4 regions of the Citrobacter pasteurii genome follow, and region 3 is predicted to be linked to each of the others. Evidence: predicted binding sites of a transcription regulator. Region 3 holds the regulator's gene; each other region holds the start of a gene.

What was found. Region 3 encodes CRP, which controls carbon source genes, mostly activating them, when cyclic AMP is high. Its sites were predicted from a motif close to ATGTGANNNNNNTCACAT; they were not measured.
Positions count from the first base shown of each region.
Region 1: a site for CRP is predicted at 2,055-2,072, ahead of I6L54_RS23275 (YjcB family protein). Genes of this name have one in related genera too.
Region 2: a site for CRP is predicted at 3,489-3,506, ahead of adhE (bifunctional acetaldehyde-CoA/alcohol dehydrogenase). Genes of this name have one in related genera too.
Region 4: a site for CRP is predicted at 4,495-4,512, ahead of I6L54_RS17770 (ABC-F family ATPase). Genes of this name have one in related genera too.

Region 1 is NZ_CP077262.1:4,827,972-4,835,559, forward strand. Features, by position in the region: gene soxS (superoxide response transcriptional regulator SoxS) at 1-53, shown strand, start outside; gene I6L54_RS23270 (cyclic di-3',5'-guanosine monophosphate phosphodiesterase PdeC) at 56-1,642, opposite strand; gene I6L54_RS23275 (YjcB family protein) at 2,194-2,475, shown strand; gene I6L54_RS23280 (autotransporter family protein) at 2,559-4,868, opposite strand; gene ssb1 (single-stranded DNA-binding protein SSB1) at 5,351-5,875, opposite strand; gene uvrA (excinuclease ABC subunit UvrA) at 6,127-7,588, shown strand, end outside.
Region 2 is NZ_CP077262.1:2,490,969-2,498,556, forward strand. Features, by position in the region: gene tdk (thymidine kinase) at 1-365, shown strand, start outside; gene adhE (bifunctional acetaldehyde-CoA/alcohol dehydrogenase) at 588-3,266, opposite strand; gene ychE (NAAT family transporter YchE) at 3,754-4,401, shown strand; gene oppA (oligopeptide ABC transporter substrate-binding protein OppA) at 5,173-6,804, shown strand; gene oppB (oligopeptide ABC transporter permease OppB) at 7,038-7,588, shown strand, end outside.
Region 3 is NZ_CP077262.1:654,859-662,446, forward strand. Features, by position in the region: gene ppiA (peptidylprolyl isomerase A) at 179-751, shown strand; gene I6L54_RS03135 (FicA/YhfG family antitoxin) at 858-1,025, shown strand; gene I6L54_RS03140 (putative adenosine monophosphate-protein transferase Fic) at 1,015-1,617, shown strand; gene pabA (aminodeoxychorismate synthase component 2) at 1,649-2,212, shown strand; gene argD (bifunctional acetylornithine/succinyldiaminopimelate transaminase) at 2,298-3,515, shown strand; gene I6L54_RS03155 (YccS/YhfK family putative transporter) at 3,611-5,698, opposite strand; gene crp (cAMP-activated global transcriptional regulator CRP) at 5,750-6,382, opposite strand; gene I6L54_RS03165 (OsmC family protein) at 6,689-7,093, shown strand; gene I6L54_RS03170 (phosphoribulokinase) at 7,192-7,588, opposite strand, start outside.
Region 4 is NZ_CP077262.1:3,636,012-3,643,599, forward strand. Features, by position in the region: gene I6L54_RS17755 (glycyl radical protein) at 1-244, shown strand, start outside; gene I6L54_RS17760 (Cof-type HAD-IIB family hydrolase) at 410-1,225, shown strand; gene I6L54_RS17765 (DUF1479 domain-containing protein) at 1,379-2,641, shown strand; gene I6L54_RS17770 (ABC-F family ATPase) at 2,785-4,380, opposite strand; gene ldtB (L,D-transpeptidase) at 4,614-5,534, shown strand; gene I6L54_RS17780 (anion transporter) at 5,629-6,738, opposite strand; gene mntR (manganese-binding transcriptional regulator MntR) at 6,735-7,208, opposite strand; gene mntS (manganase accumulation protein MntS) at 7,395-7,523, shown strand.

The sequences.
Region 1 (7,588 bases), 750 kb from region 3:
TGTTCCGCCGCGAGTTTGATCGTACTCCCAGCGACTACCGTCATCGCCTGTAGGATTATTGCCCGCTCTGCGTCAGTATGGCGGGCGGGCTCTGTAGCCAGTGCATAAACTCCTGCGGCGGTAACGCTTTCGCAAAATACCACCCCTGACAATACTGAACGCCACGTTCAAGCAGCCATTCCATTTGATCTGCCGTTTCCACCCCTTCAGCAATTGTCTTCAGATGTAAGCTTTGCGCCATCTCGATGATATGTTCGGCAATCAGGTGGCTGGTACTGTTGGTCGCCAGCGTACTAATAAAAGATTTATCAATCTTCAGGATATCCACGTTCAGTGCCGCCAGATTGTGCAGATTGGAATATCCCGTCCCAAAATCATCAAATGCCACTTCATAACCGGCCTGACGGAATGCCTGGATTACCGGGGTCATTTTATGCACATCAATAAATCCACGCTCCGTCACTTCGACTTTAATTTGCTGGGCAGCGACTGAGTAATCACGCGTTTTCTCAGCGATCAGGGCAATCAGTCGGGATGAATGGAAATCAGAAGCAGAGAGGTTAATTGAGATATAAATCTGGGGATGCGCAGAAAGAAAATACCCTAAATCATTGAACACTTCTTCGACCACGTAATCCGTGATCCTTTCAATCATGCCTTCTTTTTCAGCCAGCGGAATAAATTCCGTCGGGCTCATGACCTCACCTTTGCAACCAGGCCAACGCATCAGCGCCTCGGCTCCCACACATTTACCATTCTTGATATCGATGATCGGCTGGTAATGCAGACGTAGCTGGCGTTTTTCCAGTGCACGCCTTAACAAACGACGAGGGGAATGGTACTGCTGGCGCGTACGCCACCACATCAACAGCATCAGAATGCTGCAGATCACCCCAAAGGGGATCGTGAGTGCGGCTTCGTGATAGAAATTTTGATGGACGCGATCGCGGGTCGTCGAAACAATAATCGCGATCGGGCGCTTCTCAGAACGAACGATGGTATAGAACCGATCGTCCAGTTGGAAGGTAGAGGCTTTACCGCGCACCAGCGGCAGAAATTGCTTAACATGCGCCTGATTGCTGGCGGAGAAGAAAGTATCCGTTATCGTGTCATAGACGCCCCACAATAGGCCAGGGTCATCTGACATGACTTCGCTGTAAGATAATGGGTTAATGACAACGACGTAGTTTCCTCTTTGCATATACGTCATGTTGTAGCCAGAGAAAAAAGGCGTATCGCGATAGTAATAGATCGAAACATCCGGCGTACGTTTATAGTCAGCGGTTGGCATAATATAGGGAACTGACGGCGTCATCGACGTAGAGCACAAAAAATGATCAGCTTGCGCATAAATTAGCTCGCTGATATATAAACGCCCACGAATAATATTCAGCATGCTTTTCTGATGGGCAGGGGTACACATCTTGCCCTGATACAGCTGAGCCATATCACGCGCTAAATCAGCTTGCTGGATCACCAGTTCCGTTTTATTTAACACCAGTTGAGCAAATGAGTGGAGTTGAGTGCGGGTTTCAGACATCGCCCGGATATGAGCAAACCATAGCGCCAGCACCACGGGGAGCAATACCACCGTGAGCGTGCCGAGGAGCTTCAGCATCTTGCTTTGCGCACTGAGATTCATGTCAGCCCTATTTCCCTGTTTCGTATATGCCAGTACCCATCAAGGCAGGATGCTATAAACACCAGCTGGTTAAGTTGCATGAATCTATCAACATTATCAACAGACGTCTCTATGTAAAAGTCTGATAATAGTGGATGATGATATTATTTTCCCGTAAGGCAAACTTAAAGTTACGCTTATTTTGCAACATCATTATCAAGAAAGAGTAATGTTTTACACGCGTTATACTGGCTGCACGTATAAAACACATTAACTTTTTTAACGATTAATTTCGGATAAAGAAAACAAGTAACATGAATGCATCTTACATAACGCATAATTTATTATTCGTTTATGAATCAAAATAACCACACACTTGCCATGGACTAAGACCGGCAAAAATAACGTCAGATACTGGTGAACAAACGAGCAGTTGTGATATAGTTCACAGAAATAATGCAACAGAAACATTGTTTCATTCATGTTATTGCCCGTCGATAGCCAGAGTAGCACACCCTCTGTGAACAACCCCGCGCTGTCCTGGGCATCAAGACTTTCTGAGGACGCTTTCCATGGCAACAATAACAACTGGCGTAGTTCTTCTGCGGTGGCAACTGCTCAGCGCAGTACTGATGTTTTTAGCCAGTACGCTCAATATTCGTTTTCGTAAATCAGACTATATTGGGCTGGCCGTTATCAGCAGCGGTTTAGGGCTTGTTTTTGCCTGCTGGTTTGCAACCGGATTACTCGGTATCACCCTGGTAGATGTATCCACTATCTGGAATAACATCGAATCTGTGATGCTCGACGTGATGAGCCATACTCCGCCAGACTGGCCGATGGTGTTGAACTGATAACAACAGTGTGTCCGACCAGAGTATACCCGGTCGGACACGGTTTTAAGCGATAACGATTTTACTGACGTTCCGGTAACCGCTTACCACTCCATCCGGAACCCTGCGTTCACCTGCCAGTTCATATCAATGTCGCCTCCAGCCGATCTTTCCAGGTCAACGTACAGTCGGGAATTATTGTTCTGAGTAAGATGGATATTGGTTCCAATACCGTAGTTTATCCACGAGTCACTTCCTCCCTCGCGGACCGTCATGGACGCGTCTTTACCCCACACAGTGACATCACGATCGCCGGCAAACTCATGCAGCAGATCCAGCTTCACATAAATATCGCTGTCCGGGCGTTCTTCAAATCGATAACCCCCCCGCAATCCGACACGACCAATCACGCTGTCGATATCATTCTGACGAACCCGTAACCCGCTGCTGGTGGTATAACGAGCTTCATCCAATCGGGTATACACGAGCTGCGCTTGCGGTTCGATGAAAGAGGATTCTCCCAGACTAAACTCACGACCGTATTCTGCGCTGGCGCTAATTGACCACGTGCTGCTATCCGCCCCCCCCATATTGCCATACACATTTCGGTAGTTAAAATCACTCTCATGGCGGCTATATTTCAGCACCAGATCCAGGTAGTCCTGTTTCTCCGGACGGTTCCATGCAGCATAAAGTGAACCACCGTAGCTCTTGTTATCGCCCGTGCCATAAGCAAAGTCAGCGTTACCTCTCATGTAATGCGCCGCAATGCCTCGCGTCCAGACTGATTGTTCACCCTCTACTTTATTGTCATAACCAAGTTGCCAGAAGCTATACAGGTTTTTGAAGTAGCTGCCATTATCGCTTTCCATTTCGCCGCCTTTATAGCGTATCCACAGACCATTTTGCTGTTGGTTCTGGCGTAATTCCCCTAAACGCTTATTCAGGCTGTCGATTTCGAGACGGGCGGTGGCCGCCGCGTAGTTTAACCCGGCATTGGCAATCGCGGTGTTGCTACCCGCACTGGCTTTCGTTGAAATCCCCGTGATATACCAGTTTGTGCCATACTGGCTTGCCGGATCGCCTTCCCGAATATCAGAGCGCAGTAGCGGTTTATAGTCATATACATACTCGTTAGTGATATCGATTTTATCGTACGCTTCGAACGTCACATTGCTGGCGGCATCAGCAACCCAGATATCTTCTTGCAGATTGCTGAGCTTATTAATATTTAACGCCTCAATGGCATGAGTTCCCCCCGTGCTACTCTTAACGACTTCGATAAAGTCGCTACCATTACGCCGCTGCGCATCTGTTTTATTTGTATTTACATCAATCAGGAAAATACCGTTGTTGCCTTTCAGATCGTGAATCTTCACAGTTTCGTTGATGCTCTGATTGGTATGCAGGTTAAAACCATGCAGGTTTATCGTCCCGCCATCTTGCAAGGTGATAGCACTGATCTGAGCGTCTTTACCATCCGGGATCCAGTGGGCATTATTCATCAGCGTCAGATTCAAATCTCCCGCCCATGTATTACTGTCGATGTCCAGAACATTCGCTTCATGCCCATGCCAAAATGATTCTGCACCATTGAGCGTAATATTCATCTGGCTGGCATGAGCATATATTTTATCGCCAAAGTCGATATTTCCCAACAAATTGACCTTGTAGTCACCTGACTGATTAATATTAACGACACCACCATCTTTAGCACTAACCGCATCACTTTTTGATGAACCATCAGGATAACCGCTGTTGTTTTCCAGCAGTTCTCTGAAATTACTGGCGTAAGTATTAATGTAAATATTACCACCGTTTGCCGTAATAGTTGAACCTACTCCACGTGCATAGATTCCATTATTTGCCAGCGTGGCATCTTCCCCATCGTTGGTGTGTTCAACCTCTGAACGAACATACACATTGCCGTTTACAGTGATATCCGCACCGCTTCCCGCATACAACGCAGTATTGTTATGGGTATATTTAGAGCCAATTAAGAAAGTATTTTTCAGACTAAAGTTATCAACTTTGACGTTGGTGTCCTGACCTTCGGCGGATAAGCCAAAAAAGGCCAGCCCGGCGCGGTGTTCCTGTTGCGTAGTTCCGCTAATATTAACGTTGTAATTACCAATTTGATACTCTCCCGCCTGGTCTTTGGTGATACTGCCAATCTTCACCTCAAGGCCATTACCTTCACCTCGCACAGGGTTATCAATATTTACCGTGATGTCATAGTTTTTATCATCAGCAATCGTATCCCGAATGATGATCCCTTCCTGACCACCATTAACATCTATATAATTCAGTTCATAGTTTTTTGCACTCGCAAATCCAGCGCAAACCAACTGTGCTGCGGTAAATGATAGTGCAAAGGGTATTATTGCTTTAGGGTTTATCTTCCTTTGATACATAGTAAGCTCCATAACAAATAGTTTATCAAATCACTTATTAATACCCCACCAATAAAAAGCAGCAAATAATAAATGAATTTTCATCAATGAAGAATCGATAAGCTAAAAGCATTATTTAAAGCCATGTATTAATTTGTCAATATTTACCATGCAGTAAAATACAATTTTTCCATTAAATTAATTGAATATTACTCTCAGGAGAACTATCTCAAGCAGAAAAAATTAAACATGCGACATATATTCATTAGTTATTATCGTAACATTTACTGTTATTGTTCGGTAATACCTACATTAATTTTTATTCCCCGTAACCACCAATAAATATTACCGAATATTAACGTGAATCAGTTCGTATAAAATGAATGATAAAGCTGCGATGATAAACCAGAAAATACCGAATAATTAATTCTGAATAAGAGATGTAAAAAAACCCCGTCGCAACGAGGTTTTCATCAGTACGAACGTTAATGCGTTCAGCTATCTTAGAACGGAATATCGTCGTCGAAGTCCATCGGCGGTTCGTTAGACGGCGCTGCCGGAGCGGACTGCTGCGGACGAGACTGTGCGCCACCGCTGAACTGGTTGCCGCCCTGCGGCTGCTGAGGCTGACCCCAACCACCCTGCTGCTGACCACCACCTGCCGGCGCGCCGCCGCCCTGACGACCACCCAGCATTTGCATGGTGCCGCCAACGTTAACAACGACTTCAGTGGTGTATTTTTCTACGCCGGATTGATCGGTCCATTTGCGGGTACGCAGTTGGCCTTCAATATAGACCTGAGAACCTTTACGCAGATATTCGCTGGCAACTTCCGCCAGTTTGCCGAACAGCACAACACGGTGCCACTCAGTCTGCTCTTTCATTTCGCCGGTCGCTTTATCACGCCAGGATTCGGAAGTAGCCAGCGTAATGTTGGCAACTGCGCCACCATTCGGCATATAGCGTACTTCCGGGTCCTGGCCCAGATTACCGACGAGAATCACCTTGTTTACGCCTCTGCTGGCCATGATCGTGTCTCCTGAAAAACGTTACTGAATAAGTGTAAGCGCGGGATTGTAGCATTTCCAATAGCGCTTTTACTACGTTGCGAAGTTGATTCCAGTAAACAACCTCAGCCAGACATTGTTGCACAGACACCTGTGTTTTGCATTCCAATACTGTATATCCATTCAGGTTAGGTTGTGTCATAATTAACCGTTTGTGATCGCCGGTAGCACCATGCAGCCAGGCAAAAAAGCGTTTAATCCGGGAAAGATGAATGGATAAGATCGAAGTTCGGGGCGCCCGCACCCATAATCTCAAAAACATCAACCTCGTCATCCCGCGCGACAAGCTGATTGTCGTCACCGGGCTTTCGGGCTCAGGCAAATCTTCGCTCGCTTTCGACACCTTGTATGCCGAAGGGCAGCGTCGTTACGTTGAATCCCTTTCCGCGTACGCACGTCAGTTTCTGTCGCTGATGGAAAAACCGGACGTCGACCACATTGAGGGGCTCTCTCCTGCCATCTCAATCGAGCAGAAATCGACGTCGCATAACCCGCGATCCACGGTTGGGACAATTACCGAAATTCACGATTATCTGCGCCTGCTGTATGCCCGCGTTGGCGAGCCACGCTGCCCGGATCACGACGTGCCACTGGCAGCGCAAACTGTCAGCCAGATGGTAGATAACGTGCTGTCCCAGCCGGAAGGCAAGCGCCTGATGCTGCTGGCGCCGGTAATTAAAGAACGTAAAGGTGAGCACACCAAAACGCTGGAAAACCTGGCAGGCCAGGGCTATATCCGCGCGCGTATTGATGGCGAAGTGTGCGACCTTTCCGACCCGCCTAAACTTGAGCTGCAAAAGAAACACACTATCGAAGTGGTGATTGACCGCTTCAAGGTACGTGACGATCTTACCCAGCGACTGGCCGAATCGTTTGAAACCGCACTGGAGCTTTCCGGTGGTACGGCAGTGGTCGCTGATATGGATGACCCGAAAGCAGAAGAGCTGCTGTTCTCCGCCAACTTCGCCTGCCCGATTTGTGGCTATAGCATGCGCGAGCTGGAACCCCGACTGTTCTCGTTCAACAACCCCGCCGGCGCGTGTCCAACCTGCGATGGTCTTGGCGTACAACAGTATTTCGATCCTGACCGGGTGATTCAAAACCCGGAACTGTCGCTGGCCGGTGGCGCCATCCGTGGCTGGGATCGCCGTAACTTTTATTACTTCCAGATGCTTAAGTCGCTGGCAGAACACTATAAGTTCGACGTCGAAGCCCCGTGGGCCAGCCTGAATCCTGCGGTTCACAAAGTGGTGCTATACGGTTCCGGCAAAGAGAATATCGAATTCAAATACATGAACGATCGCGGCGATACGTCCGTGCGTCGTCACCCGTTTGAAGGTGTGCTGCACAATATGGAGCGCCGTTATAAAGAGACGGAATCCAGTGCGGTACGCGAAGAATTAGCCAAGTTTATCAGCAACCGACCTTGCGCCAGCTGTGACGGAACCCGTCTACGCCGGGAAGCTCGTCACGTGTTTGTCGAGAATACGCCACTGCCAGCGATTTCCGACATGAGCATCGGTCATGCAATGGATTTCTTCAACAACCTGAAACTTGCCGGTCAACGGGCGAAGATTGCTGAGAAAATCCTCAAAGAGATCGGCGATCGTCTGAAGTTCCTGGTCAACGTAGGCCTCAACTATCTGACGCTGTCCCGTTCAGCGGAAACGCTCT
Region 2 (7,588 bases), 1.8 Mb from region 3:
TGGTTGATGAGTCTCAGTTTCTGACGCGACAGCAGGTTTATGAATTATCAGAGGTTGTTGATCAGCTGGATATTCCCGTGTTGTGTTACGGCTTGCGCACCGATTTTCGTGGTGAGTTATTCGGCGGTAGTGAATACCTGCTTGCATGGTCAGATAAGCTGGTTGAATTAAAAACTATTTGTTTCTGTGGCCGTAAGGCCAGCATGGTATTACGCCTTGATCAGGCCGGAAGACCTTATAACGAAGGTGAGCAGGTCGTTATAGGCGGAAATGAACGCTATGTATCGGTGTGTCGTAAGCATTATAAGGAAGCACAGTCTGAAGGCTCTCTGACGGCCATTCAGGAACGTCACAGCCACGATTAACCCTCTGTTCTCCTGCTGAGTTAAAATCGCAGGGTAGGTCTCTGCTTTAGCCAGAAGCGCTACCCTGCGGTATTGCCTTCTGGTGTCACTCTCACACTTATTTCCCTTACGCCTTTTCACCGCCGATGGCGGGCATCTGCATAGTCTGATTTTCGCTGAGCATGGCAAAAAAAACGGCCCCAAAGGGCCGTTTATGAAGATACTAAAACTTATGTGAGTGCATTAAGCGGATTTTTTCGCTTTTTTCTCAGTTTTAGGCGCTGCTGCTGGCTCAGTTTTAGCCGCAGTTTCACCCTCGCTATACTCACGACCGTAGTAAGTATCGAGCAGGATCTGTTTCAGTTCAGAAATCAGCGGGTAACGCGGGTTAGCACCGGTGCACTGGTCGTCAAACGCATCTTCGGACAGTTTGTCGACGTGTGCCAGGAAGTCAGCTTCCTGAACGCCAGCTTCACGGATAGATTTTGGAATACCCAGTTCAGCTTTGATTTCTTCCAGCCATGCCAGCAGTTTCTGGATTTTAGCCGCAGTACGGTCGCCCGGTGCGCTTAAACCCAGATGGTCTGCGATTTCGGCGTAGCGACGACGAGCTTGCGGACGATCATACTGACTGAAAGCAGTCTGTTTAGTCGGGTTGTCGTTCGCGTTATAACGAATGACGTTGCTGATCAGCAGGGCGTTCGCCAGACCGTGAGGAATGTGGAACTGAGAACCCAGCTTATGCGCCATTGAGTGACATACACCCAGGAAGGCGTTAGCAAACGCAATACCGGCGATGGTTGCTGCACTGTGAACACGCTCACGCGCTACCGGGTTCTTAGAACCTTCATGGTAGGACGCCGGCAGGTTTTCTTTCAGCAGTTTCAATGCTTGCAGAGCCTGACCATCAGAGAATTCAGAAGCCAGTACGGAAACGTAAGCTTCCAGAGCGTGAGTCACTGCATCCAGACCACCGAATGCACACAGTGATTTCGGCATATCCATGACCAGGTTGGCATCGACAATTGCCATGTCTGGGGTCAGCGCGTAGTCAGCCAGCGGATATTTCTGACCCGTTGCATCGTCGGTAACAACCGCAAACGGGGTCACTTCAGAACCGGTACCGGAAGTGGTGGTGACGGCGATCATTTTCGCTTTCACGCCCATTTTCGGGAACTTATAGATACGTTTACGGATGTCCATAAAGCGCAGCGCCAGCTCTTCGAAATGGGTTTCCGGATGTTCGTACATTACCCACATGATTTTCGCGGCGTCCATCGGGGAACCACCGCCCAGCGCAATGATCACGTCTGGTTTGAAGGAGTTCGCCAGCTCAGCACCTTTGCGTACAACGGTCAGAGTCGGGTCAGCTTCTACTTCAAAGAACACTTCAGTTTCAACGCCAGCCGCTTTCAGCACGGAAGTGATCTGGTCAGCATAGCCGTTGTTAAACAGGAAGCGGTCGGTCACGATCAGCGCACGTTTGTGACCATCAGTAATCACTTCATCCAGTGCGATTGGCAGAGAGCCACGACGGAAGTAGATAGATTTCGGAAGTTTATGCCACAACATGTTTTCAGCTCGCTTAGCAACGGTTTTCTTGTTGATCAGGTGCTTAGGACCAACGTTTTCAGAGATGGAGTTACCACCCCAGGAACCACAACCCAGAGTCAGGGAAGGCGCGAGTTTGAAGTTGTACAGATCACCGATACCACCCTGAGATGCCGGGGTGTTAATCAGGATACGTGCGGTCTTCATCATCTGACCGAAGTAAGCAACGCGTTCTGGCTGGTTATCCTGGTCGGTGTACAGGCAAGAGGTATGACCGATACCGCCCATCGCAACCAGTTTTTCAGCTTTAATAACAGCGTCTTCGAAGTCTTTCGCACGGTACATAGCCAGCGTCGGGGACAGTTTTTCGTGAGCAAACGGTTCGCTTTCGTCAACAACCTTCACTTCGCCGATCAGGATCTTAGTGGTTTCTGGTACGGAGAAGCCTGCCAGTTCAGCAATTTTGTATGCCGGCTGACCAACGATAGCGGCGTTCAGTGCACCGTTTTTCAGGATAACGTCCTGAACAGCTTTCAGCTCTTTACCCTGCAGCATGTAGCCGCCGTGGCTGGCGAAACGTTCACGAACTGCATCGTATACAGAGTCAACAACAACAACGGACTGTTCAGAAGCACAGATTACGCCGTTATCGAAGGTTTTAGACATCAGAACAGAAGCAACCGCGCGCTTAATATCCGCAGTTTCGTCAATAACAACAGGGGTATTACCTGCACCTACACCGATTGCTGGTTTACCGGAGCTGTATGCTGCTTTAACCATGCCTGGACCGCCGGTCGCAAGGATCAGGTTGATGTCCGGGTGATGCATCAGAGCATTAGACAGTTCAACGGAAGGTTGATCGATCCAGCCGATCAGATCTTTCGGTGCACCAGCAGCGATAGCAGCCTGCAGAACGATATCAGCGGCTTTATTGGTCGCATCTTTAGCACGCGGATGCGGAGAGAAGATGATGGCGTTACGCGTCTTCAGGCTGATCAGCGATTTGAAGATAGCAGTAGATGTCGGGTTAGTGGTCGGAACGATACCGCAGATGATACCAATGGGTTCAGCGATGGTGATAGTACCGAAAGTGTCGTCTTCAGACAGCACACCACAGGTCTTTTCATCTTTATAAGCGTTGTAAATGTATTCAGAAGCAAAGTGGTTTTTAATCACTTTATCTTCGACGATGCCCATGCCGGATTCGGCAACGGCCATTTTCGCGAGAGGGATTCGAGCGTCTGCGGCTGCCAGAGCGGCGGCGCGGAAGATTTTGTCAACCTGTTCTTGAGTGAAACTGGCATATTCACGCTGGGCTTTTTTTACGCGCTCTACAAGTGCGTTAAGTTCAGCGACATTAGTAACAGCCATAATGCTCTCCTGATAATGTTAAACTTTTTTAGTAAATCATCTGCTCGATACGAGAGTATAGACAGATCGACGAAAATTTGTGTAACGTTTTGAAAATCAAACGGTTAATTAACGTCCACTTTACTTTGATTTACTAAAAGAGCTTATGCGTTAGCGTCATTTAACTCTAACGCGTTACCTCCAGGTGGCGTTAGCAAGATTACTCACTTCTGAGTAGTAATTGCGTGATCTGGATCAAATTTCTTCAAAGCTGACACCTTTCAGCAGGCCCTTTTAGCGTTTCTTGGTAAGTGTTAAAAAATTGATGTAATGAATGTGGTTAACATTAGCATACTTAATACATATTAATAACACCGAGTAATGGTAGCGTATTTACGTAGATATACGCAGATAGCAGGTGAAGTATGCTGACAAAAGGCGTATCTTCAGCGCGGATTTCATCAATTTTTATGACTCATTTTATCCGGCTAACGCTTCGGAGCTAACCGTGACCCATACGCTATTCGATTTTCCTGTCTATTTTAAATTTTTCATTGGGTTATTTGCTCTGGTCAACCCGGTAGGGATCATCCCTGTCTTTATCAGCATGACCAGCTACCAGACTGCTGCCGCACGCAATAAAACCAACCTTACGGCAAACCTGTCGGTTGCTATCATTCTGTGGACCTCTCTGTTTCTGGGGGATGGAATTCTGCAACTGTTTGGTATCTCAATTGATTCGTTCCGGATTGCCGGTGGTATCCTGGTCGTGACTATCGCGATGTCGATGATCAGCGGAAAACTTGGGGAAGATAAGCAAAACAAGCAGGAAAAGTCGGAGACGGCGATACGCGAGAGCATTGGCGTTGTCCCGTTAGCGCTGCCGTTAATGGCGGGGCCGGGGGCAATAAGCTCAACCATCGTTTGGGGCACGCGGTATCACAGTGCGATTAACCTGTTTGGCTTTTTTGTGGCGATTGCGCTGTTTGCGCTGTGCTGTTGGGGATTGTTTCGTATGGCGCCGTGGCTGGTTCGCCTGTTGGGGCAAACCGGCATCAACGTCATCACACGTATTATGGGGTTGCTGTTAATGGCCCTGGGGATTGAGTTCATTGTGACCGGAATCAAATCCATTTTCCCGGGTTTACTTGCCTGATATCCCTCTTCTGCATCAACGGAGCCACTATCGGCTCCGTTACCTTTCATTATCCGTAAAACTTCTCACTAAAGTTGAAAATCAGCATAACAAAAATAATAAATGTTTATGCTTAACTCTTTTGTTATTCATTGAATTTATGAATATAACCCTTAACAGTCCGCCTGAGGGGGCCAAGTGTCGCTGTTATTTTATTAACATCATACTCTTGGGCTTGCTGAAGGATTATCGAAATGTTATTAGTTATTTCAGCACCTAATTTAGATGAATGTGCTAATTAATAACCAATTGTTAAATTTATGTGCATTCTGACGTCTCTTCGATGCCGGACAGGGAGATGAGCTGGGTGTCTCACGCAATGCATTGAATTAATTGATATTGTTGTTAAATGTTCGCTTTTTTGATGCTTCTGTTGTGCAGTTTTTTTTCGATAAAAGAGAATTGCTTAACAAATCTGTAAAATGTATTGGCGGTGAAGAAACGCATTTGATACTTTCCGGCCAGGTATTTAGCAGAAGATTACACGTTGATGAGAATAATTTTCATTTAGTTTCTCTCGACAGGGTAATAGCGTGCTTCCGGCAGGGGAGGCACGTAGATAATCGACGCAAGGCGATCAAACGAATCGCCAGAATAAATAAAGTCGGTGATAGCGAGCAGTAAACAAAAAAACACCTGACGGTAGAAAATCTCCGGTGCCGTACAGGGATCCTGACAGGATTAACAGTCTGGTTATAAAACCAGCCATAATAATGAGGGAGTACAAACACAATGACTAACATCACTAAAAAAAGTTTAGTAGCTGCGGGGATCCTAACTGCGCTAATCGCTGGAAATGTTGCTACAGCAGCAGTGGTACCAGCAGGCGTACAGTTGGCTGAGAAGCAGACTCTGGTGCGTAATAATGGTTCGGAAGTTCAGTCACTCGATCCGCATAAAATCGAAGGTGTACCGGAATCCAACATTAACCGTGATTTATTTGAAGGTTTATTAATCAGTGACGTTGATGGCAAACCATCGCCGGGCGTGGCTGATAAATGGGAAAATAAAGATTTTAAAGTCTGGACATTCCATCTGCGTAAAGATGCGAAATGGTCTGATGGAACGCCTGTTACCGCACAAGATTTCGTCTATAGCTGGCAACGTCTGGCGAACCCTAATACTGCTTCACCGTACGCCAGCTATTTACAGTACGGACATATTGTCAATATTGATGACATCATCGCCGGTAAGAAGCCAGTAACCGATCTCGGTGTAAAAGCGATTGACGACCATACCTTTGAAGTGACTCTGAGTGAACCTGTTCCTTATTTCTACAAACTCCTTGTGCACTCCTCTCTTTCCCCTGTGCCTAAAGCCGTGGTGGAAAAATTCGGGGAAAAATGGACCCAGCCCGCTAACATCGTTTCTAACGGCTCTTATAAACTGAAAGACTGGGTTGTCAACGAGCGTATTGTACTTGAGCGTAATACCCACTACTGGGACAACGCGAAAACCATTATTAACCAGGTCACATACCTGCCAATTTCTTCTGAAGTGACTGACGTGAACCGCTATCGCAGCGGTGAAATCGACATGACCTATAACAACATGCCGATTGAGTTATTCCAGAAACTGAAAAAAGAGATCCCGAACGAAGTTCACGTTGATCCTTATCTGTGCACCTATTATTACGAAATTAACAACCAAAAAGCACCGTTCAACGATGTTCGTGTTCGTACCGCCCTGAAGCTGGCGCTGGATCGTGACATTATCGTCAACAAAGTGAAAAACCAGGGCGATCTGCCTGCCTATAGCTTTACCCCGCCATATACTGATGGCGCTAAACTGGTTGAGCCAGAGTGGTTCAAGTGGTCACAGGAAAAACGTAACGAAGAGGCGAAAAAACTGCTGGCCGAAGCTGGTTTTACCGCGGATAAACCGTTGACCTTTGATCTGCTGTATAACACCTCCGATCTGCACAAAAAGCTGGCTATCGCTGCGGCATCCATCTGGAAGAAAAATCTGGGTGCGAATGTGAAGCTGGAAAATCAGGAGTGGAAGACGTTCCTCGATACGCGTCATCAGGGCAACTATGATGTTTCACGCGCAGGATGGTGTGCGGATTATAACGAACCGACGTCTTTCCTGAATATGGTGCTGTCCGATAGCTCCAACAACACCGTCCACTATAAGAGCCCTGCATTTGACAAGTTGATTGCTGATACCCTGAAAGCAACTGATGATGCTCAGCGCAGTGAACTGTATTCGCAAGCAGAACAGCTGCTGGATAAAGACTCAGCAATTGTACCGGTGTTCTACTACGTCAATGCCCGTCTGGTGAAACCTTGGGTAGGCGGATATTCCGGTAAAGACCCGATGGATAATATCCACGTTAAAGACTTGTATATTATCAAGCATTAATGGCAAGACGTGGGGCAATCATTTTTGCCCCACAGTGTCTTTTTCATTGAACTATAAATACCTCTTTAGACAAAGAGAGGTATACCCTAAATAATTCACGTTGCAGGAAGGCGGCAACGCAGCGAATCGCCAGGAGCTTACTTAAGTAAGTGACTGACGTGAGCGAGTAAAGCCAACGCACCTGCAGCGTGAAGTATGACGGGTATAAAGGCACACGCCAGAAGGTACGGGCAATGTTGAAATTTATATTACGCCGCTGTCTGGAAGCGATTCCGACGCTATTTATTCTTATTACGATTTCATTCTTTATGATGCGTCTTGCGCCGGGAAGTCCTTTCACCGGAGAGCGCGCGTTACCGCCAGAAGTTCTGGCGAATATTGAAGCGAAATACCATCTTAATGATCCGATCTCAACGCAGTACTTTAGCTATCTGAAACAGTTGGCACACGGTGATTTTGGGCCATCCTTTAAATATAAAGACTACACCGTTAATGACCTGGTCGCGTCAAGCTTTCCGGTTTCCGCGAAGCTGGGGGCTGCGGCCTTTATTCTGGCGGTGGTGATCGGCGTCAGTGCGGGCGTAATTGCCGCGTTGAAGCAAAACACGCGTTGGGATTATACGGTTATGGGGGTGGCGATGACCGGGGTGGTGATCCCCAGTTTTGTCGTTGCTCCCTTATTAGTCATGATATTTGCGATCACACTGAAATGGCTACCCGGTGGCGGTTGGAACGGTGGGGCGCTGAAATTTATGATCCTGCCCATGGTGGCGCTATCCCTGGC
Region 3 (7,588 bases):
ATTAGCAATGACTTGGTTTATTACATTTTTGTATGTGATCTAAATCACATTGAGTCATGCGGCAGTAAGGTTACATTTGTTTCAAGTACGTAAAATTAGGTAAAGGGATGGCCTTGTCCTTGAAGGCTCTTTAGAATCAATTCACTTGCTTCATTTCTGCTCTTGTTAAGGAATTCTCATGCTCAAATCGACTCTGGCGGCTGTTGCAGCTGTTCTCGCTCTTTCTGCTCTCTCTCCCGCAGCACTGGCAGCAAAAGGGGACCCGCATGTCCTGCTGACAACGTCTGCCGGTAACATTGAGCTGGAGCTGAACAGTCAGAAAGCCCCGGTTTCAGTGCAAAACTTTGTCGATTATGTCAACAGCGGTTTCTATAACAACACCACGTTCCACCGTGTGATCCCGGGTTTTATGGTGCAGGGCGGTGGTTTTACCGAGCAGATGCAGCAGAAGAAACCTAACCCGCCAATCAAGAATGAAGCCGATAACGGGCTGCGTAATACCCGTGGCACGATTGCTATGGCGCGCACTGCAGATAAAGACAGCGCGACCAGCCAGTTCTTTATCAATATTGCAGACAACGCTTTCCTCGATCATGGCCAGCGTGATTTTGGTTACGCCGTCTTTGGTAAAGTTGTGAAAGGTATGGATGTCGCAGATAAGATCTCTCAGGTTCAGACCCATGATGTGGGTCCTTACCAGAATGTTCCGTCAAAACCGATTGTTATCCTTTCTGCCAAAGTCCTGCCGTAATCGTATTTTGCGCGGGCAGCGCTTGCCCGCGTTCTCTCCCTTCTCTGCGTAACCCGAAATTGCTGCTTATACTTGTGGCAAGTGTCGGCTCATTCAGGGAGGTCACGTGAAAAAACTCACCGATAAACAAAAGTCCAGGATCTGGGAACAACGGCGAAACGCCAATTTCCAGGCCAGTCGGCGGCTGGAAGGCGTGGATATTCCACGAGTTACCCTGAGCGCTGAAGATGCGCTGGCGCGTGTTGAAGCGTTGAGGAGGCACTATGAGCGATAAATTCGGTGATGGACGTGACCCCTATTTGTATCCGGGCCTGAATGTCATGCGTAACCGCCTGGGAATTCACCAGGCACAGCGTCTGGCGCAGGCAGCTTATGAGTTGACGGCATTGCGCGCGGCCACTATCGAATTGGGCCCGCTTAAACGAGGTTTGCCGCATCTGTGCGCTATTCATCGCCAACTCTATCGGGACATTTTTGACTGGGCGGGACATCTGCGAGAAGTCGATATTTACCAGGGTGATACCCGTTTTTGCCATTTCGCTTATATCGAGAAAGAGGGCAATGCGCTGATGCAGGACCTGGAAGACGAGTCCTGGCTGGTGGGGTTATCGGAAGACAAGTTTGTCGACCGCCTCGCACACTACTACTGTGAAATTAACGTGCTACACCCGTTTCGCATCGGCAGTGGTCTGGCGCAGCGTATTTTCTTCGAACAGTTGGCGATTCATGCCGGGTATATACTCAACTGGGAGGGCATCCAGGTTGAGGAGTGGAACCAGGCAAATCAAAGCGGCGCCATGGGGGACCTGTCCGCACTGCAGGCGATATTTCGTAAAGTGGTAAGCGAAGCCCTGGAAACTGAGTAGAATAGCGCGGTTCTTCTGTACCGGAGCCGCCATGATCCTGCTTATCGATAACTACGATTCTTTTACCTGGAACCTGTATCAATACTTCTGCGAACTGGGCGCAGATGTTCTTGTCAGACGCAATGACGCGCTGACGCTGGCGCAAATTGATGCGCTGAATCCGCAGAAAATCGTCATTTCCCCGGGGCCATGCACGCCGGATGATGCGGGCATCTCGCTGGATGTCATTCGCCATTATGCGGGTAAGATCCCTCTGCTGGGCGTTTGTCTGGGCCATCAGGCGATGGCGCAGGCCTTTGGCGCGACCGTTGTACGGGCGGCGAAAGTGATGCATGGTAAAACGTCGCCGATTACGCATAACGGGCAGGGCGTTTTTCAGGGATTGGCAAACCCGCTAACGGTGACGCGCTACCATTCGTTGGTGGTCGCACCTCAGACGTTGCCTGAGTGCTTTGAAGTGACTGCGTGGAGTGAAACGCAGGAGATCATGGGTATTCGCCACCGGGAGTGGGATATGGAGGGGGTGCAGTTTCACCCGGAGAGTATTCTCAGCGAACAGGGGCATCAGCTGCTGGCTAATTTCCTCAACCGGTGATTTGTGGTTGCTATTCAGTGATTTTTTATTCATATTTTGTGATTATAATTTCACTAACATTTCTGCTTAACAGGGTGGCAATGACATGGCAACTGAACAAACTGCAATTACGCGCGCAACATTCGATGAAGTAATTCTGCCGATTTATGCACCGGCAGAGTTTATTCCGGTAAAGGGGAAAGGAAGTCGAATCTGGGATCAACAGGGTAAAGAGTACGTTGATTTCGCGGGCGGCATTGCAGTGACCGCGTTAGGGCATTGCCATCCGGCACTGGTCGAGGCGTTAAAAACCCAGGGTGAAACCCTGTGGCATACCAGCAACGTTTTCACCAACGAACCGGCGTTACGCTTAGGTCGTAAACTCATTGATGCGACTTTCGCCGAGCGCGTACTGTTCATGAACTCCGGTACCGAAGCTAACGAAACCGCCTTTAAGCTGGCGCGCCACTATGCCTGCGTGCGTCATAGCCCGTTCAAAACCAAAATCATTGCCTTCCATAACGCGTTTCATGGTCGCTCGCTGTTTACCGTATCCGTCGGCGGGCAGCCGAAATATTCCGACGGCTTTGGACCAAAGCCGGCAGATATCATCCATGTACCGTTTAACGATCTGCATGCGGTCAAAGCGGTGATGGACGATCACACCTGCGCGGTGGTGGTTGAGCCAATTCAGGGGGAGGGCGGCGTTACTGCGGCAACGCCGGAATTCCTGCAAGGTTTGCGCGAACTCTGCGATCAGCACCAGGCGTTGTTGGTATTTGATGAGGTGCAGAGCGGGATGGGGCGTACCGGCGATTTGTTTGCCTATATGCACTACGGCGTGACGCCGGATATCCTCACCAGCGCTAAGGCTCTTGGCGGCGGCTTCCCGGTGAGCGCGGTACTGACGACGCTGGAGATAGCCTCCGCATTCCATGTTGGCTCGCATGGTTCGACCTACGGTGGTAACCCATTGGCCTGCGCGGTTGCGGGAGCGGCGTTTGATACCATCAACACGCCGGAAGTGCTGGAAGGTATTCAGGCCAAACGCCAGGCGTTTGTGCAGCATTTGCAGAAAATTGATCAGCAGTTTGATATTTTCAGCGATATTCGCGGCATGGGACTGTTGATTGGCGCTGAGTTGAAGCCGCAGTTTAAAGGCCAGGCGCGTGATTTCTTGTACGCCGCGGCGAATGAAGGGGTGATGGTGCTGAACGCCGGACCGGACGTGATGCGTTTCGCGCCGTCGCTGGTGGTGGAGCAGACCGATATTGATGAAGGGATGCAGCGCTTCGCGCAGGCCGTGGCGAAAGTGGTGGGTTGACGGATTGCCGGATGGCGCTACGCTTATCCGGCCTACGAATCACACCTTACTCTGTAGGCCGGATAAGGCGTTTACGCCGCCATCCGGCAACTCTCTTAACCTTTCATGTCCCGCAACCGGCGGCTCAGCCAGATCCCATGGTGCGGTCGCTGACGCCATGCAACCGACGAAATGGTATGCATGGTGTTCAGATGCCCCAAAACCCGCTGCAGATGCTGCTCAAGGGTGCTTAAAGGCCCATGGGACAGCATCTCTGGCGCTTCGAGAATATTCACATCGCCGGAGCTTCCGGGACCGTCATATTCCAGCCGCTGCTGACAGCGCTGGATCGCAATTTCACAGGACTCCAGATACCGCTGCGCCAAATCCGGCGTCAGCATCGTATGTTCCCTTGCCAGGGTAGTCATTGCATTGATGTGCTCGACGATGAACTGGCTATGCGTAACCCACAGTTTCATGTCCGCCAGATAGTGCGAGTTGAACCCAGGCTCCTGCATCGCCTGGTTCAGCGAGTTGAACAGCGTGTTATGCGCCTGGTTGACCCGCATGCGTTGATACGCCAGCGGTGTGGCCTGGGGATCGTTGCTAAGAATCAGGCGAATGGCCTCCTGATCGGCTTCTAACGCATCGTGGGCGTTTTTACGCAGCAAACCGCTCTGCCACTGCGGCCACAGCCAGAGCATCCCGCCAAAAGCGATCAGGCAGCCAGTGATCGTATCGATAAACCGCGGCACGATAAACTGTTCCCCGTTCAGCGTCAGCAGTTGCAGGGTATATACCGCGGTGACCGTAAAGCCGACGGTAGCCCAGCCGTAGTTTTTGCGGATGGTCAGATAACTCACCAGGGTTATCAGCAGCATGCCTGCCAGCGTGTAACCTTCCTGAATATGAAAGTGCAGCGTAACACCTGCAATCACCAGGCCGACAAGCGTGCCCACCGAGCGGTGTAAAATACGCACCCGGGTTGCCCCGTAGCCATTTTGCGTGACGAACAGGATTGTCATCAAAATCCAGTAGGGTTTGGGCAGGTGTAAGGCGCTGCCCATCAGGCTGGCAATGCTCAACATGACGCTGATGCGTCCGGCATTACGCAGCGCCGGGGATTTCAACGACAGATAGCTTTTCAGGGCAGGGATCAGCGGCAGCCGACGCTGCTTGTCAGCCATTAAATCCCGTGCATACAGCGGGCGCTGGGTGCGTAGCACGCGGGCAATACGGCTGAAGTGCCAGTAGCAAAATTGTCCTACCGGATTGTCCGGATGCTGGTTGGCGATTTTTTCCAGCGTGCCAATTTGTTTATCCATTGAAAAACGCGTCGGCAAGCGGTGATACAAAATGTCATCAGCCAGAACGCGAAGGCGTTCGGCGACGGTGCGCGCATTCCAGCGAATCACCTGTTCGGCGTGGCTACGTTCGACCAGCTTTTGCACCTCTTCCGGCTGGTGGAGGCTAACGGAAATATGTTCCTGTAGATCGAGCGCCTCCTGAAAGGCACGTAGCAGGCGCTTATAATCGTTGTTGCGATGTGCCGACAGCATATGCATTTGCTGATAGCACTGGGTAATCAAATCCACCGCTTTTTGTTGGCGTACCAGTAGGGGAGGCAGCGCTTTTTCGGGATCGGCATGCTGGGTCAGCAGGCTGTACTTGGCCTCACAGTAATCGGCTAATTCGCGGTACAACAAACTGAGCGATTCGCGCAGCGGCTGCTCGCGCCACATCCAGAACCAGAACCAGTTGAACAGGCCGTACCATACTGTCCCCAGCGCATAGATCAGCAGTGGCTCCCAGACGGGCATGTTGCCGGCCAGACTCAGTGTGAAAATCGCCGCGATCAGCGAGGCGGGCAGAAGTCGCGCATGTAACGGGCTTAGCTCGGCGGTCACACCGAGAATCAGCGTCAGGCCGGTGAGGATCAGCGGCAGCGGTATAGTCTGTGCCAGCAGTAACTGCATAATCAGGCTGCAGCCGGCAAACAGCGACGCGCCTATAACCAAACGTTTGAAAAAGCGCTTATGCGGGGTATCAAGACCGGCAATATTGCAGCAGGCAGGGACGAGGGAGAATAAGAGCCCCAGATGAAGCTGACCGATGATCAGACCGACAGCCACAGGTAAACATAGCACCAGCGTCTGTCGTAGTGCGTAGTTGATCTCGGGGTGATAAATCAGTCTTCGCCACATCGGAGCAAACAAAAATGGCGCATTACTACGTAACACGCCATGTCGATGGGATTAACGCGTGCCGTAGACGACGATGGTCTTACCATGCGCGGAGATCAGATTCTGATCTTCCAGCATTTTCAGGATACGACCAACGGTTTCACGGGAACAGCCAACGATCTGGCCAATTTCCTGACGGGTGATTTTAATCTGCATGCCGTCCGGGTGAGTCATTGCGTCAGGCTGTTTCGCCAGATTCAGCAGAGTCTGGGCGATACGACCAGTTACGTCGAGGAAGGCAAGGTTGCCTACTTTTTCAGACGTTACCTGCAGACGACGAGCCATCTGAGAAGACAGACGCATCAGAATATCTGGGTTGACCTGGATTAATTGGCGAAATTTTTTGTAGGAAATTTCAGCGACTTCACATGCGGTTTTGGCACGTACCCAGGCGCTACGTTCCTGGCCTTCTTCGAAGAGGCCTAATTCACCAATAAAATCGCCCTGATTCAGATAAGAGAGGATCATTTCTTTCCCTTCTTCATCTTTGATCAGCACTGCCACTGAGCCTTTAACGATGTAATACAACGTTTCCGCTTTTTCACCCTGGTGAATCAGCGTGCTCTTCGATGGGTACTTATGAATATGGCAATGAGACAAGAACCATTCGAGAGTCGGGTCTGTTTGCGGTTTGCCAAGCACCATGCGCGGTTATCCTCTGTTATAAGCTGTCTCCAGAGCCAAAAAACAACCTGTCTCTGGGTTTGCAAAAATGTGCTTCCCGCTACCTGGGAAGGGGGCTGTCAATACGTGCGACGGCCTGTAATGTGATGTCCTCTGCATACATGCAGTACGTCAATGTATTACTGTAGCATCCTGACTGTTTTAGCATAGCTTTCGCCGTGTGTCTCCTGGTGTCTCGCTTCAGCATGACGCAGGTCGCCTTCCGTTGCGAGAATTGTTATGTACGCGTAATCTGTCAGGAAAATTGAAACATTGGAGTTACGAAATATGCAAGCGCGTGTAAAGTGGGTTGAGGGGCTAACCTTCCTCGGTGAGTCCGCCTCAGGCCACCAAATTTTGATGGACGGTAACTCTGGTGATAAAGCGCCGAGTCCGATGGAGATGGTGTTAATGGCGGCAGGGGGGTGTAGCGCCATTGATGTGGTGTCGATCCTGCAAAAGGGTCGTCAGGATGTCACCAACTGCGAAGTGAAGCTCACCTCTGAGCGTCGTGAAGAAGCGCCGCGTCTGTTTACCCACATTAACCTGCATTTCATCGTAACGGGTCGCGACCTGAAAGATGCTTCCGTCGCGCGTGCGGTAGATCTTTCGGCGGAAAAATATTGCTCCGTGGCGCTGATGCTGGAAAAGGCGGTGAATATCACCCATTCCTATGAAGTGGTTGCCGCGTAATTGCTGATGCCGGATGGCGGCGTTGCCTTATCCGGCCTACAGGGTGATGTTGAGTCGTAGGCCCGATAAGCGAAGCGCCATCGGGCGCTTTCCACATATCACTCTATCTTTTTGCCTTCCATCAGGCGCTGGACCAGCGGCAGCATAATCAATTCCATCGCCAGACCCATTTTTCCGCCCGGTACGACCAACGTATTGATATGCGAAATGAATGAGCCCTGCAGCATCGCCAGTAGCCACGGGAAGTCGATCCCTTCCAGATTACGAAAATGAATCACGACAAAGCTTTCATCGAGTGACGGAATGCTCTTGGCGGCAAAGGGATTAGAGGTGTCGACGGTCGGTACGCGCTGGAAGTTGATATGCGTACGGGAAAACTGTGGCGTGATGTAATTGATGTAATCGTCCATTGAGCGCACCACCGAATCCATCACCGCTTCGCGCGAGTGTCCACGCTCGCTGGTATCGCGGGTCAGCTTCTGGATCCACTCCAGG
Region 4 (7,588 bases), 1.9 Mb from region 3:
CACGCTGGAAAATGAGTCTGATAAACAAAAGCTGATGATTCTGCTGCGTACCTTCTTTGAAGAGCACAAAGGTTGGCATATTCAGTACAACATCGTTTCTCGTGAAACGCTGCTGGAAGCCAAAAAACACCCGGATCAGTACCGTGACCTGGTGGTGCGTGTCGCAGGTTATTCCGCCTTCTTCACCGCTCTGTCTCCGGATGCGCAGGACGATATCATCGCGCGCACTGAACATATGCTGTAACCCCCGCCCGGTGACGCTGCGCTTACCGGGCCTACATACTCTCCCTTTAGCCGGGTAAGGCGAAGCTGCCACCCGGCTTTTTACTTTCATTCGAAATTAAATTTGTGCTACAGGTCACATTGTTATTAGAATGTTTCTGGTCGCAGTTATGAGCCAGGAGCAAGTATGACCATCAAAGTTATCGTCACTGATATGGACGGAACTTTTCTCGACGACGCCAAGCAATACGATCGTGCACGCTTTATGGCGCAGTATCAGGAACTGAAAAAACGAGATATTGAATTTGTCGTGGCCAGCGGCAACCAGTATTACCAGCTAATCTCCTTTTTCCCGCAACTCAAAGATGAGATCTCTTTTGTCGCCGAGAACGGGGCGCTGGTGTTTGAACATGGCAAACAACTGTTTCACGGTGAGCTTACGCGCCACGAATCACGCATTGTCATTGGCGAATTGCTCAAAGATAAGCAGCTCAACTTTGTGGCCTGTGGACTGCAAAGCGCCTATGTCAGCGAAAATGCCCCAGAGTCCTTTGTCGCGTTGATGGCAAAACATTATCATCGCCTGAAACCCGTAAAGGATTATCAGGACATTGATGATGTGCTGTTCAAGTTCTCGCTGAATCTGCCTGATCAGCAAATCCCGCTGGTTATCGATCATCTGCATACTGCTCTCGACGGCATTATGAAGCCCGTCACCAGCGGCTTTGGATTTATCGACCTGATTATTCCCGGCTTACATAAGGCCAACGGGATCAGCCGCCTGCTAAAACGCTGGAACCTGTCGCCACAAAACGTCGTCGCCATCGGCGATAGCGGCAACGACGCGGAAATGCTGAAGATGGCGCACTACTCTTTCGCCATGGCTAATGCAGCCGAGAACATCAAATTTATTGCCCGCTATCAGACCGACGATAATAACCATCAGGGCGCGCTGAACGTGATTCAGGCGGTACTGGATAACACTTCGCCTTTTAACGTCTAATCCTGCCAGCCGGGGTATCCCTTATCCCGGTTTTCACTCTTTTTCCATTTTGCGCACACCAGCAGGTTTTTAAACTTGCATTAACTTATTTTTAACTTATATTGTCATTTGAAATCAAATTTAGTTTCGAATGAAAGTTAATGCGAGGTGGTTATGGCTTTTACTTTTACCAGCGACACGTTGCCCGCCGATCACAAAGCGGCAATCCGTCAGATGAAGCAGCAACTGCGGGCACAGCTTGGAGATGTTCAGTTGATCTTCAATCAACTGAGCGATGCCATTGCCACCCGCGTGGCGGAAATCAACGCCCTCAAAGCACAAGGCTCCCCGGTATGGCCTGTGTTGTCCTATGCAGATATCAAAGCGGGTCGCGTGAGCGCAGAGCAGCGTGAAGAAATTAAGCGTCGCGGATGCGTGGTCATTAAAGGGCATTTCCCCCGCGAACAGGCGCTGGCATGGGATCAGTCGATGCTCGATTACCTGGATCGCAACCATTTTGATGACGTCTACAAAGGGCCCGGCGATAACTTCTTCGGCACCCTGAGCGCATCACGGCCTGAAATTTACCCAATCTACTGGTCACAGGCGCAAATGCAGGCCCGCCAGAGTGAAGAGATGGCTAACGCGCAGTCGTTCCTCAATCGCCTGTGGACCTTTGAAAGTCAAGGTAAACAGTGGTTTAACCCGGATGTCAGCGTAATCTATCCTGACCGTATCCGCCGTCGCCCGCCGGGAACGACGTCCAAAGGTCTCGGGGCGCATACGGATTCCGGCGCGCTGGAACGCTGGCTGCTGCCTGCGTATCAGCAGGTCTTTGCTCATGTTTTCAATGGTAAGCTGGACGATTACGATCCATGGCAGGCTGCGCATCGCACCGAAGTAGAAGAGTACACGGTGGATAACACCACCAAATGTTCAGTCTTCCGTACCTTCCAGGGCTGGACTGCGCTGTCCGATATGCTGCCAGGTCAGGGATTGTTGCACGTGGTTCCTATTCCTGAAGCGATGGCGTATGTGTTGTTACGCCCATTGCTTGACGATGTGCCGGAAGATGAGCTTTGCGGCGTAGCGCCCGGCAGAGTGCTGCCGATTTCCGCGCAATGGCATCCGCTGCTGATTGAAGCGCTAACCAGCATTCCACAACTGGAAGCCGGAGACTCAGTGTGGTGGCATTGTGATGTGATCCATTCCGTTGCGCCGGTTGAGAATCAACAGGGTTGGGGCAACGTGATGTATATCCCTGCCGCACCGATGTGCGAAAAGAATCTGGCCTACGCTCACAAAGTGAAAGCTGCGCTGGAAAAAGGCGCCTCGCCGGGTGATTTCCCGCGTGAAGATTATGAAAGTAACTGGGAAGGACGCTTTACGCTGGAGGATTTGAATATCCACGGTAAACGCGCACTGGGGATTATTTAATATGTAGCTTACACAATTTTCCCAAAGTATTTCGCGTTACAGGAAGGCGGCCAGCCTGTAAATCCCCGGGAGCTTACATAAGTAAGTGACCGGGGTGAACAGGTGCAGCCAACACACCTGTAACACGAAAGACGACGGGTAAATTAACCGTCAATACCTTTACTACGCAGGTAATCTTCGTAGTTGCCGGTGAAGTCGATCACGCGTTCCGGCGTAATCTCAATCACGCGGGTCGCCAGGGAACTAACGAACTCACGGTCGTGAGAAACAAAGATCAGCGTGCCCTGATACATTTCCAGCGCCATGTTCAGCGACTCGATAGATTCCATATCCAGGTGGTTGGTCGGTTCATCCATCACCAGGATATTCGGTTTCTGCATCATCAGCTTACCGAACAGCATGCGTCCTTTTTCACCACCGGAGAGCACTTTTGCAGGTTTCTTGATATCGTCCTGGCTGAACAGCAGACGGCCAAGGAAACTGCGCACAACCTGCTCATCATCGCCTTCTTGTTTCCACTGGCTCATCCATTCGAAAACGGTCAGATCGTTTTCAAACTCGTATTCATGATCCTGCGCGTAGTAACCGACCTGGGCGTTTTCAGACCACTTCACGGTACCGTTGTCCGGCCGCAAATCGCCAACCAACGTTTTCAGCATAGTGGATTTACCCACACCGTTGGCACCAATGATGGCAACCTTCTCCCCCACTTCCAGCAGCAGGTTGAAGTTTTTAAACAGCGGGCCTTCATCAAAACCTTTCGCCAGCGCTTCCACTTCCAGCGCGTTACGGAACAGTTTCTTATCCTGTTCGAAGCGGATGAACGGGTTCTGACGGCTGGACGCTTTCACTTCGTCGAGCTTGATCTTATCAATCTGGCGCGCACGAGAGGTCGCCTGACGAGATTTAGACGCGTTGGCGCTAAAGCGGCTGACGAAGGATTGCAGATCGGCAATCTGTGCTTTCTTCTTGGCGTTATCGGCCAGCAGACGTTCACGCGCCTGAGTTGCCGCCGTCATGTATTCGTCGTAGTTGCCCGGATAAACACGCAGTTCGCCGTAGTCCAGATCCGCCATGTGCGTACAGACCATGTTCAGGAAGTGACGGTCGTGCGAAATGATGATCATGGTGCTGTCACGCTCATTGAGCGTCTGCTCGAGCCAGCGGATGGTGTCGATATCCAGGTTGTTGGTTGGTTCGTCGAGCAGCAGAATGTCCGGGTTAGAGAACAGCGCCTGTGCCAGAAGCACACGCAGTTTCCAGCCGGGGGCGACTTCACTCATCGGGCCGTAATGCTGCTCTACCGGAATACCGACGCCCAGCAGCAGTTCACCCGCACGCGCTTCCGCAGAATAGCCGTCCATTTCGCCATACTGAACTTCGAGGTCAGCCACTTTATAGCCGTCTTCTTCGCTCATCTCGGCCAGCGCATAAATGCGATCGCGCTCCTGCTTCACTTCCCACAGTTCACCGTGACCCATGATGACAGTGTCAAGCACGGTGAATTCTTCAAAGGCGAATTGATCCTGACGCAACTTACCGATGCGCTCATTCGGATCGAGGGAAACGTTGCCCAGCGTCGGTTCGAGGTCGCCGCCGAGAATTTTCATAAAAGTGGATTTACCGCTACCGTTCGCGCCAATCAGGCCGTAACGGTTGCCGCCGCCAAATTTGACGGAAATATTTTCAAACAGCGGCTTACTGCCGAACTGCATGGTGACGTTGCTGGAAACTAACACTGGCGTATCCTGAAAGAGAAAGAAATATGTGACAAACCGCTTATTATGCCATAATTCTGCAATAAGATCGCGCCGTTCATGCTGCACAGATAAAGTGAAAGCAAAAGGAAAAAAATGTGATTTAGTACACATCCGAATTCCTTGTTGCTCAGAATGCACATATAATGCGTGCCCAACACTACATAAATCTCAACCCACTAGCCTGCCTGGCACTGAATCTCGCATACATGAACATGAATATGAAATTAACAACGCTTTTCGCGGCGGCACTCGCAATAGTTGGTTTTTGTAACACCGCTTCTGCCGTCACGTACCCGCTGCCTACCGATGGCAGCCGTTTGATTGGCCAAAACCAGGTCATCACGATTCCTGAAGGCAACACCCAACCGCTGGAATATTTTGCGGCAGAGTATCAGATGGGTCTGTCTAACATGCTGGAAGCTAACCCAGGCGTGGATACCTTCCTGCCGAAAGGCGGCACCGTGCTGAACATTCCTCAGCAGTTGATCCTGCCGGATACCGTGCATGAAGGTATTGTGATTAACAGCGCCGAAATGCGTCTGTACTACTACCCGAAAGGCACTAACACCGTCATTGTTCTGCCGATCGGTATCGGCCAGTTGGGCAAAGACACGCCAATCAACTGGACCACCAAAGTAGAACGTAAAAAAGCGGGCCCAACCTGGACGCCTACGGCGAAAATGCATGCGGAATACCGCGCTGCGGGTGAACCACTGCCAGCCGTTGTTCCGGCAGGTCCGGATAACCCGATGGGTCTGTACGCACTGTATATCGGTCGTCTGTACGCCATCCACGGTACCAATGCTAACTTCGGCGTCGGCTTACGCGTCAGCCACGGTTGCGTGCGTCTGCGTAACGACGACATCAAGTTCCTGTTTGAAAATGTGCCGGTCGGCACCCGCGTACAGTTTATCGATGAGCCGGTAAAAGCCACTACCGAACCAGACGGCAGCCGTTACATCGAGGTACATAACCCACTGTCTACTACTGAAGCACAGTTTGAAGGCGGGGAAATCGTACCAATTACGCTGAATAAGAGCATTACCAGCATCACCGGTCAGTCTGACGTCGATCAGGCCGTCGTTGAGCAGGCGGTACAGAACCGTTCTGGTATGCCGGTTCGTCTGAACTAATCTGCTATACATGCCCGATGGCGCTACGCTTATCGGGCCTACCAACACTGTAGGCCCGATTAGGCGCCAGCCGCCATCCGGCACACCACATCAATTACATCATCAGTAACAAACCATACCCCACCAGCGCCGCCCATATCAGCATCGGCACCGAATACCAATGGAAACGCCACCAGATCCGGCGGTCGTTTGCCATGCGTAAAGCAATAAGATTCGCCAGCGATCCCGGCAACAGCCCAAAGCCACCCACATTGACCGCCCAGGCCAGCAGCAGCGTCGGCGGGACGTAGTTCAGCAGCAAAATCGTACTGGGAACATTACTGATAAACTGCGACAGGCCAATGGCCGTCAACCACAGCCCCGGCGCTGAAAGCGTGTCAATCTGGTGGGTAATCCCCTGCAAGGCCGGGAGTTGCGTCAGTAAGTGCACATCAATAAACATCGCCATAAACACTAATAGCAACGTCCAGTCAACGCTGAGGATCACGCGGCGAGCCAGCACCATGAACCCTGCGGCGACGATCGCCAGACCCCACAGCTCTTGTTTTAACTCCAGTGCCGCCAGGAAGATGATATACAGCGCCAGACAGCTCCACACCAGACGCGGTTGCCAGTCAGGCGCGGACGTACCGGTGTGATAATGCAATGCTTTATTCGGGAAACTGAACCAGCACAGCACCACCAGCGTTAGCATCATGGCTCCCGCAAGCGGCGCCATTTGCCAGGTAAACGCGGCAAATGACAAGCCAGAACGCCCCCACATCAGAATGTTTTGCGGGTTACCTATTGGCGTCAGCAACGATCCGGCGTTAACCGCCAGCGCCTCAAAGATAATCAGGCGATTCACCGGAATAGCGCACAATTTTTTCAGGGTGATCGTCAGCGGAACAACAATAAATAGCGCCACATCATTGGTCAGAAACGTCGACAGCAGCGCCGCCGCCAGCACCATAAATATCGCCAACTGGCGTTCAGTATTGAAGCTGCGGGTCATCTTGCGCCCTAACACATCAAAATAGCCGCTGAGCTCCACGCCTTTGGTCAGTAACATCAGGCCGCTAAGCGTAATAATCGTGTGCCAGTCAATGGCCCCCGGCCACAGACGGGGCGCAAATGGCGTGAACAGACTCAGTGCAACCCCGACGATGATTAACAGCTGGAAAAAGCGATCGCGCTGCAAAGCGCGTAGTAAAGGGAAACTCATTCAGAGCCTGTTCCTTGCTGTTGCGTAAACCGGCTAAAAGCCTCCAGCGTTTCCTTACTGACGTGATGCTCCATTCCCTCCGCGTCGCGACGGGCAATTTCCGGGCTGATACCTAACATCAACAGGAAATTTTCCACGATCTGATGACGCTCCCGACTCTCCTGAGCCAGTCGTTCACCTTCAGCGGTTAAAAACACACCCCGCCAGGGAATCATTTCAATCAACCCGACTGAAGCAAGGCGCTTAAGCATTTTGGCAACCGTCGGCTGGGAAACCCCAAGCCGCGCGGCCATATCAACCTGGCGCGCCTCCCCCACCTCAATAATGAGATCGGAAATCAGCTCTACGTAGTCATCAATCAGCTCGCGGCGATGCGCCTCCCGAACCTGACGAAATCCTTCAACGTGTTCTTCGACATTCACCAATTGCGTCACTTTTTTTGTTGTTGGCGTACCTGCGCGACGACTCATTCTGCTTCCTCGTTACTGTGACGCGTTAACGGCATCTGATTAGAGAGCGTTCATTGTAAACCAGAGTTGCGCGGGCACAAAAAATTAACGTTTTAGCAATAGCTATATAATATAGCCTGTGCTATATCTGTATATAATAAAGACATCCCTCAAGGACTGATGGGATCGTGAAGTCAGGAGGTTTATATGAATGAATTTAAGAGGTGTATACGCGTGTTTAGCCACTCTCCCTTTAAAGTACGGTTGATGCTGATCTCTATGCTGTGTGACATGATTAACAGCAAACCAGAGCAGGATAAATCCTCAGCAAAATAATGCGGCGTCGCGGTACGCCGCTGCTTTTTCCTGCCGTCACCCGAATAGGGCGATCGTTTTCGTAC